One region of the Streptomyces sp. NPDC001858 genome, then DNA from elsewhere that is predicted to be linked to it. Evidence: predicted binding sites of a transcription regulator. Region 1 holds the regulator's gene; each other region holds the start of a gene.
The links. The regulator HrcA, encoded in region 1, represses chaperone genes, less so after heat shock. The targets are predictions, from matches to a motif close to TTNGCACTCNGNNNNNCNGAGTGCNAA.
Positions count from the first base shown of each region.

Region 2: the regulator HrcA is predicted to act here: its motif matches at 1,690-1,716, upstream of groES (co-chaperone GroES).
Region 3: the regulator HrcA is predicted to act here: its motif matches at 1,830-1,856, upstream of groL (chaperonin GroEL).

Region 1 is NZ_JBSFEV010000003.1:80,042-83,265, reverse strand. It holds gene ACWCPF_RS04985 (nitronate monooxygenase) at 1-51, opposite strand, end outside; gene dnaJ (molecular chaperone DnaJ) at 218-1,354, opposite strand; gene hrcA (heat-inducible transcriptional repressor HrcA) at 1,355-2,371, opposite strand; gene ACWCPF_RS04970 (MBL fold metallo-hydrolase) at 2,567-3,224, shown strand, end outside.
Region 2 is NZ_JBSFEV010000001.1:312,801-316,024, forward strand. It holds gene ACWCPF_RS01640 (polysaccharide deacetylase family protein) at 1-767, shown strand, start outside; gene ACWCPF_RS01645 (polysaccharide deacetylase family protein) at 890-1,588, shown strand; gene groES (co-chaperone GroES) at 1,861-2,169, shown strand; gene groL (chaperonin GroEL) at 2,281-3,224, shown strand, end outside.
Region 3 is NZ_JBSFEV010000004.1:62,866-66,089, reverse strand. It holds gene groL (chaperonin GroEL) at 46-1,668, opposite strand; gene ACWCPF_RS06995 (cold-shock protein) at 2,082-2,288, opposite strand; gene ACWCPF_RS06990 (MoaD/ThiS family protein) at 2,752-3,027, opposite strand; gene thrC (threonine synthase) at 3,081-3,224, opposite strand, start outside.

The sequences.
Region 1 (3,224 bases):
CGGGGCCTGCACGATCGGATGTGGGAAGAGATCGGTCAGTGCGGAGGACATGACGGCATGTTGTCACGTCCTTTGAACAAGTCCGAATCCGGCCGTCCAGCGGCATAGGCCACCGGCACACGTGCCGGTGGCCCGTACCTTTCGACTGCCCGTTCGACTGCCCTTTCGGTGCCTTTCGGCTGCCTTTCGGGGGTCTTTCGGGTGCCGTTCCGTGGGCTCAGCGCCCGTTGAAGGCGTCCTTCAGCCGCGAGAACAGGCCCTGCTGACCGGGCTGGAACTGACCGGTCGGCCGCTCCTCGCCGCGCAGCTTCGCGAACTCGCGCAGCAGCCGCTCCTGCTCGGGATCGAGCTTGGTCGGCGTCTGCACCTCGACGTGCACGATGAGGTCGCCGCGCCCGCCGCCCCGCAGATGCGTGACGCCCCGGCCGTGCAGCGGGATCGACTGGCCGGACTGGGTGCCGGGCCGGATGTCGACCTCCTCCAGGCCGTCCAGCGTCTCCAGCGGCACCTTGGTGCCGAGCGAGGCCGCCGTCATGGGGAGGGTGACCGTGCAGTGCAGGTCGTCGCCGCGGCGCTGGAACATCGCGTGCGGCAGCTCGTGGATCTCCACGTACAGGTCGCCGGCGGGACCGCCGCCGGGGCCGACCTCGCCCTCGCCCGCCAGCTGGATCCGGGTGCCGTTGTCGACACCGGCCGGGATCTTCACCGTGAGCGTGCGACGGGAGCGGACGCGGCCGTCACCGGCGCACTCCGGGCACGGCGTGGGGACCACGGTTCCGAAGCCCTGGCACTGCGGACACGGCCGCGAGGTCATGACCTGGCCCAGGAAGGACCGCGTCACCTGCGACACCTCACCGCGACCGCGGCACATGTCACACGTCTGGGCGGTCGTGCCCGGCGCCGCGCCCTCACCGCTGCAGGTGGCACAGACGATCGCCGTGTCGACCTGGATGTCCTTCGTCGTGCCGAAGGCGGCCTCCTCGAGGTCGACCTCCAGCCGGATCATCGCGTCCTGGCCGCGCCGGGTGCGCGAGCGCGGCCCGCGCTGCGACGCCGTCCCGAAGAACGCGTCCATGATGTCCGAGAAGTTGCCGAAGCCACCGGCCCCGAAGCCGCCCGCCGCGCCGCCGCCCGCCTGGGACAGCGGGTCGCCGCCGAGGTCGTAGACCTGCTTCTTCTGCGGATCCGACAACACCTCGTAAGCGGCGTTGATCTCCTTGAACCGCTCCTGGGTCTTCGGATCCGGATTGACATCCGGGTGCAGCTCGCGTGCGAGCCGCCGGAAGGCCTTCTTGATCTCTTCCTGCGACGCATCGCGGCGCACGCCGAGAACGGCGTAGTAGTCCGTGGCCACTTACGACTCCGCCAGGATCTGTCCGACGTACCGTGCCACCGCTCGTACCGCTCCCATCGTTCCCGGGTAATCCATGCGGGTCGGTCCGACCACGCCGAGTTTGGCGACTGCCTCGCCGCCCGAACCGTAACCGACCGACACCACCGAAGTGGAGTTGAGTCCCTCATAGGCGTTCTCGTGACCGATGCGTACGGTCATGCCCGAATCGCCCGCCTCGCCAAGGAGCTTGAGGAGCACGACCTGCTCCTCCAAGGCCTCCAGGACGGGCCGGATAGTGAGGGGAAAGTCATGTCCGAAGCGGGTGAGATTGGCGGTTCCGCCGATCATCAACCGCTCCTCGTTCTCCTCGACGAGCGTCTCCAGCAGGGTGGAGAGCACCGTCGCGACCGTGCCGCGGTCCTCCGCCTCGAAGGCTTCCGGCAGGTCCTCGACCAGCTGCGGCACGTCCGCGAAGCGGCGGCCCGCGACCCGGCTGTTGAGCCGCGCGCGTAGATCCGCCAGAGACGTCTCCCCGAAGGGCGCCGGGCAGTCCACGAGCCGCTGCTCGACCCGCCCGGTGTCCGTGATCAGCACGAGCATCAGGCGCGCGGGCGCGAGCGAGAGAAGCTCCACGTGCCGCACGGTCGAGCGGGTCAGCGACGGGTACTGCACGACGGCGACCTGCCGGGTGAGCTGCGCGAGCAGCCGCACGGTGCGGGCCACCACGTCGTCGAGGTCGACGGCGCCGTCGAGGAAGTTCTGGATGGCCCGGCGCTCCGGACCGGTCATCGGCTTGACGCCGGCCAGCTTGTCGACGAACAGCCGGTAGCCCTTGTCCGTGGGGATCCGCCCGGCGCTGGTGTGCGGCTGGGCGATGAACCCCTCGTCCTCCAGGGCGGCCATGTCGTTGCGGACCGTCGCCGGGGACACGCCGAGGTTGTGCCGCTCGGTGAGCGCCTTGGAACCGACCGGTTCCTCGGTGCCGACGTAGTCCTGGACGATGGCGCGCAGCACCTGGAGCCTGCGTTCACTCAGCAACCGCGCACACCTCCAGAAGTCGTCCCCAGTCCCCTGGGCGCCTGCCCTGACACCGCCCCTGGCACTCTTCACTTCCGAGTGCCAGCGTTCCCCGGCCCAGTGTACGGCCGTGGGGTGCACCCGGGGCAAGGTCGGCAGACGGCGATCGGTCGGCGATCGGTCGGGGCGGGGACGATATGAGGCTAGCGTCGCGGTATGACGGTGACTTGGGAAGAGCTCGGGTGGGAGCGGGTCGCGACCGGGGTCGGACGGTGCCGGCTGCCGGGCTGGGACTGCACGGCCGGGCTGGTCGTCGGGGCGGGCGCGGCGCTGATGGTAGACGCGGGGTCGAGCCTCGCGGAGGGGGCCCGGCTGCGGGCGCAGGCCGAGGAGCTGACCGGCGCCCGTGTGACCCATCTCGCGCTCACCCATCCCCACTTCGACCATGTCCTCGGCGCGGCCGCGTTCGCGGGGGCGGAGGTCTTCGGGGCGGTGGGCGTGGACACCGTGTCCGCCGAGGAGCTGCGGGCGGACGCGGTGCGCCACGGCCTCGACGAGACCGCGGCGACGGAGGCCGTGGACACGCTCGTCCGGCCCCGCCACCTGGTCTGCGGCGAGTGGACCCTGGACCTGGGCGACGGCCGCCAGGTGCTGCTGGCGAACGTGGGACCGGGCCACACCGCCCACGACCTGGCGATCCTGGTCCCCGCCGGGCCCGGTTCGCCGGAGGTGGTCTTCTGCGGCGACCTGGTCGAGGAGTCCGGCGAACCGCAGGCGGGCCCGGACGCCGTCCCCTCCCGCTGGCCCGCCGCCCTCGACCGGCTCCTGGACCTCGGCGGCGAGGACGCGCTGTACGTGCCGGGGCACGGGGCGG
Region 2 (3,224 bases), on a different contig from region 1:
CGGCCCGCGCCCTGCACTCGTACGCCGCCCGGCTCCGCGCCGCCCAGCAGGCCCGGGTCGCCGCGGCCAGGCGCTGGGGCCTGAAGAAGGTCCCGCTGACGCCCCCCGCGCCGCCCGCGCACAAGCCGGAGATCACGACCCGCAAGGGCTTCGAGGTCACCGACCACGAGGAACTCGGTCTCCCCCCGGTCTTCACGACGATCCCGACCAACGACAAGGTCGTCTTCCTCACCATCGACGACGGCGCCGAGAAGGACCCCGCGTTCCTGCGCATGATGAGCGAGCTGAAGATCCCGTACACCGCGTTCCTCAGCGACTACCTGGTCAACGACGACTACGGCTACTTCAAGAAGATGCAGGACCTGGGCGTGGGCCTGAACAACCACACCCTGCGCCACCCCTACCTGCCCGCCCTCTCCTACGCCCGCCAGAAGCGCGAGATCTGCGGCATGCAGGACGTGATCGAGAAGCGCTTCGGCAAACGCCCCGCCCTCTTCCGGCCGCCGTTCGGCAACTACGACCAGGACAGCCTGCGCGCCGCGAAGACCTGCGGCGTGCGCTATGCCCCGCTCTGGGCGGAGGAGGTCTTCGTCGACCACTGGGAGTACCGCGAGTGGGACCAGGACCTTCACCCCGGCGATATCGTCCTGAGCCACTTCCGTGGCCGCGAGGACTGGAAGGGCACCATGCCCGACATGGTCCGCCGCTTCCTGGACAAGGTCACGGACAAGGGGTACGCGGTGGCCCGGCTGGAGGACTACCTGTGAGGACGCGGCGGGGTCCGACGACCGTACTGCTGATCCTGACGACGACCGTCCTGGCGACCCTGACCGGCTGCGCCCAGTCCGTCGACCCCATCGAACGACTGGGCAAGAAGGCCGCCGCCCGGGTGCACCCGACCGGCCCGGCCGAGCCCGCCCCCTACCGCCGCTGGGGCCTGACAGCCCCCCTGGCTCCCGCCCCGAAGGACCCCTCCGGTTCGCTGGCGGGCAGCCCCCACGCGGCCCTCCCCCCGGTCGTCGACCGCATCCCGACCACCGACAAGGTCGTCTTCCTCACCTACGACGACGGCGCGGAACGCGACCCCCGCTTCATCGACATGGTCCGCGAGCTGCGCCTGCCCGTGAGCATGTTCCTCACGGACAGCGTCGTGGGCCCGGGCTACGCCCACTTCGCCCGGCTGCAGTCGGTCGGCGCGAACATCCAGAACCACACCCTGGACCACCCGGCCCTGCGCGGCCTGCCCTACGCCGGCCAGCGCGCCGAGATCTGCGGCCAGCAGGACAAACTCCGCTCCCGCTTCGGCCTGCGCCCCCGCCTCTTCCGCCCGCCGTACGGCGCGTACGACGCCACCACCCGACGCGCCGCCGCCGACTGCGGCATCACGGCGATCGTCCTGTGGCGCGTCTCGATGGGCCCCGCCGACCTCACCTACACCCACGGCCCCCACCACCTCCACCCCGGCGACATCATCGCCGTGGCCCCCGACGAGGCCCCGGGCCCAGGCCTGAGAGAACGCACCACCCGCCTCCTACGCCAGGCACAGGCCCAGGGCCTGACGGTGGCAAGGCTGGAGGACTACGTCTGAGAGCCCTTTCCAGCGCGGGGCGGGCGTCTGTTTTTCAGCCCGTCCGGCGTTTGAGGACAAGGCCCCTTCAGGGCCGAAATCCTGCCGACGCGCCGCAGGCATTGGCACTCCGCTTGACCGAGTGCTAACCGCGGTCATAGTCTCGCTTCTGGCACTCCCCACTGGAGAGTGCCAATAGCGACGGGCAGGTCCGGCACCCGCGACGACGGATCCACCTGGTCGCCACCTCAGACAGTTAGCCCCGTGAGATCTCCGAAGGGGGAGGTCGGATCGTGACGACCACCAGCTCCAAGGTTGCCATCAAGCCGCTCGAGGACCGCATTGTGGTCCAGCCGCTCGACGCCGAGCAGACCACCGCCTCTGGCCTGGTCATCCCGGACACCGCGAAGGAGAAGCCCCAGGAGGGCGCCGTCCTCGCCGTTGGTCCGGGTCGCTTCGAGAACGGCGAGCGCCTGCCGCTCGACGTCAAGGTCGGCGACGTCGTCCTGTACAGCAAGTACGGCGGCACCGAGGTGAAGTACAACGGCGAGGAGTACCTCGTCCTCTCGGCTCGCGACGTGCTCGCGATCATCGAGAAGTAATTCACCCAGTTTTGCAGTGAACTGCGCTCCTGGCCCCCGCGAGTTGTGATGCCGGGTGCTGGGGGCGCAGTTCGTTTCACCCACGTTTTCCGAGAGGGCTGAACCGCTCCCATGGCGAAGATCCTGAAGTTCGACGAGGACGCCCGTCGCGCCCTCGAGCGCGGCGTCAACAAGCTTGCCGACACGGTCAAGGTGACGATCGGCCCCAAGGGCCGCAACGTCGTCATCGACAAGAAGTTCGGCGCTCCCACCATCACCAACGACGGTGTCACGATCGCCCGCGAGGTCGAGCTCGACGACCCGTACGAGAACCTCGGCGCCCAGCTGGTGAAGGAGGTGGCGACCAAGACCAACGACATCGCGGGCGACGGCACCACCACCGCCACCGTGCTCGCCCAGGCGCTGGTCCGCGAGGGCCTGAAGAACGTCGCCGCGGGCGCCTCCCCGGCCTCCCTGAAGAAGGGCATCGACGCGGCGGTCAAGGCCGTCTCCGACGAGCTGCTCGCCTCGGCCCGCCCGATCGAGGAGAAGTCCGACATCGCCGCGGTCGCCGCGCTGTCCGCCCAGGACCAGCAGGTCGGCGAGCTCATCGCCGAGGCGATGGACAAGGTCGGCAAGGACGGCGTCATCACCGTCGAGGAGTCCAACACCTTCGGTCTGGAGCTGGACTTCACCGAGGGCATGGCGTTCGACAAGGGCTACCTGTCGCCGTACTTCGTGACGGACCAGGAGCGCATGGAGGCTGTGCTCGAGGACCCCTACATCCTCATCAACCAGAGCAAGATCTCCTCGATCTCCGACCTGCTGCCGCTGCTGGAGAAGGTCATCCAGACCAACTCCTCGCGCCCGCTGCTGATCATCGCCGAGGACCTCGAGGGCGAGGCCCTGTCGACCCTGGTCGTGAACAAGATCCGCGGCACCTTCAACGCGGTCGCCGTCAAGGCCCCCGGCTTCGGTGACCGTCGCAAGGCGATGCTCCAGGACCTGGCGGTCCTGACCGGCGCCACCGTCATCTCCGAAGAGGTCGGCCTCAAGCTCGACCAGGTCGGCATCGA
Region 3 (3,224 bases), on a different contig from region 1:
AACAGGGGTACCGCCCTCGGTGGAAAGCCGAGCCTTGGAGCGGGCTCAGAAGTCCATGTCACCGCCCGGCATGCCGCCGCCGGCCGGCGCGGACGCCTTCTCCGGCTTGTCGGCGATGACGGCCTCGGTGGTGAGGAACAGCGCGGCGATGGAGGCCGCGTTCTGCAGCGCGGAACGCGTCACCTTCGCCGGGTCGATGATGCCCTCGGCGATCATGTCGACGTACTCGCCGGTCGCAGCGTTCAGGCCGTGACCGACCTGGAGGTTGCGGACCTTCTCCACGACGACGCCACCCTCGAGACCGCCGTTGATGGCGATCTGCTTGAGCGGGGCCTCCAGGGCGAGCCGCACGGCGTTGGCGCCGGTCGCCTCGTCACCCTCGAGCTCCAGCTTCTCGAAGACGGCGGAGGCCTGGATGAGCGCCACGCCACCACCGGCGACGATGCCCTCCTCGACGGCGGCCTTCGCGTTGCGGACGGCGTCCTCGATGCGGTGCTTGCGCTCCTTGAGCTCCACCTCGGTGGCGGCGCCGGCCTTGATGACCGCGACACCGCCGGCGAGCTTCGCCAGGCGCTCCTGCAGCTTCTCGCGGTCGTAGTCCGAGTCGCTGTTCTCGATCTCGGCGCGGATCTGGTTGACCCGGCCGGCGACCTGGTCCGAGGAGCCGGAGCCGTCGACGATGGTCGTCTCGTCCTTGGTGATGACGACCTTGCGGGCCTTGCCCAGCAGGTCCAGGGAGGTGTTCTCGAGCTTGAGACCGACCTCCTCGGAGATGACCTCGCCACCGGTGAGGATGGCGATGTCGTTCAGCATCGCCTTGCGGCGGTCGCCGAAGCCCGGGGCCTTGACCGCGACGGACTTGAAGGTGCCGCGGATCTTGTTGACGACCAGGGTCGACAGGGCCTCGCCCTCGACGTCCTCGGCGATGATCAGCAGCGGCTTGCCCGACTGCATGACCTTCTCCAGGAGCGGGAGCAGGTCCTTGACGTTCGCGATCTTGGAGTTCGCGATCAGGATGTACGGGTCGTCGAGGACGGCCTCCATACGCTCCATGTCGGTGGCGAAGTACGCCGAGATGTAGCCCTTGTCGAAGCGCATGCCCTCGGTGAGTTCCAGCTCCAGACCGAAGGTCTGGGACTCCTCGACGGTGATGACGCCTTCCTTGCCGACCTTGTCCATCGCCTCGGCGATGAGCTCGCCGATCTGGGTGTCGGCGGCGGAGATGGAGGCCGTGGAAGCGATCTGCTCCTTGGTCTCGACATCCTTGGCCTGCTCGAGCAGGGCACCGGAGACGGCCTCGACGGCCTTCTCGATACCGCGCTTCAGAGCCATCGGGTTGGCGCCGGCGGCCACGTTGCGCAGACCCTCGCGCACCAGGGCCTGGGCCAGGACGGTCGCGGTCGTCGTGCCGTCACCGGCTACGTCGTCCGTCTTCTTCGCGACTTCCTTGACCAGCTCGGCGCCGATCTTCTCGTACGGGTCCTCGAGCTCGATCTCCTTGGCGATGGAGACACCATCGTTGGTGATCGTGGGGGCGCCCCACTTCTTCTCGAGGACGACGTTGCGGCCCTTGGGGCCGAGCGTCACCTTCACGGCGTCCGCGAGCTGGTTCATGCCGCGCTCGAGGCCGCGCCGTGCCTCCTCGTCGAACGCGATGATCTTGGCCATGTGAAGTGGTCCTCCCGGACTGGGGTGGATTGCTCCGGACCGCGCTGGCGCCCGCGACGGACGGCTCGCCGGCCCCGTGGTTCCTTGCCCCACCTGGCCTGCGGGCCTCACCGACCCGGTCCTCGTTGTCACTCTCACCTTCAGAGTGCTAACGCCAATGATTAGCACTCGGCATGCGAGAGTGCAAGGTGCGCCCGCGAAGCGGGCTCGTTGGGGGGTGGCGGTCGGGCGACGGGTGGGCGCAAGCGACTCGGGAGGATCCGCAGGTGAACAACGGTGCGAGCGGAGGGGCGCCAGAGGCTCCGGGCGCTTCGCAGGCGCACCAGACGCACCGAAGGGCTCGTACCCCCCAGGAGGTACAAGCCCTTCGGACGTGACGTACAGAAGAACGACGCTGTCAGTCGGCGCGCGCTTCAGCCGGTCGCGAGACGGACCATGTCCGCCTGCGGCCCCTTCTGACCCTGCGAGATCTCGAAATCGACCCGCTGACCCTCTTCCAGGGTGCGGTAGCCGTCCATCTGAATCGCGCTGTAGTGGACGAAAACATCCGCACCACCGTCGACCGCGATGAAGCCGTACCCCTTCTCCGCGTTGAACCATTTGACGGTGCCCTGAGCCATGCCTAACTCCCCTATTACTGGCCCTTGCACAGATCCACACTTCGCGGATCCGGGTCAGACCTCACCCCCCAACGATTGGGGGCGTGCGCCGGAACGCGTCGACCGCGGCTGAATGTATCTGTCCAACTGCCCTCTGCAACAGGTCACTTGGACGAGAATTCTGGACGCAAAGGATCGGGAATGTGGCGAGAATTCGCCTGAATTCGGGGCAAGTCGGGCCCCACAAAGGCCACAAAAGCCGCGAAAGGTATGCACACTTTGGCTGCTTCTTATCGGGCGTGGGGCAGAAATCAAAGGCTCCGGATCCGTTGATCCGGACCGGGTTCCCCAACTGTACCGCGCTCAACCACACTGAATTGCCCCCTCCGCTTCTATCGCGGAGAGGGCAATTCGATGAACGCTCGGTAATCACTGTTACCGACGGTTACTACCGATGGGTACTACCGGCGGGTACAGCGACCTCTCAGCCGCCCGCGACCGCCGGAATGATCGAGACGCCGGCGCCGTCCGGGGTCGGCGTCTCCAGACCCTGCTCGAAGCGGACGTCGTCGTCGTTGACGTACACGTTGACGAACCGGCGCAGCTTGCCCTGATCGTCGAGAACGCGGGCGGCGATGCCGGTGTGGTGCTGCTCCAGGTCGGCGATGACCTCGCCGAGGGTCGCCCCCTCGGCCTTCACCTCGGCCGAACCGCCGGTGTAGGTGCGCAGGATGGTGGGGATGCGGACGGTGACGCTCATGACTTTCGACCTCCGGTCAGGTGACGCGCCCCCACAGGGGCACAGGGCAGTGACTAGCCGAGACCCGCCTCGTGGAACGACTCCAGGTTGGGCCGAATGGTCGCGGTCAGTCCCGTGCCGGCCACCGCGTCGAGCGTCTTGAGACCGTCGCCCGTGTTCAGCACGACCGTCGTGAGCGTCGGGTCGAGCAGACCGTT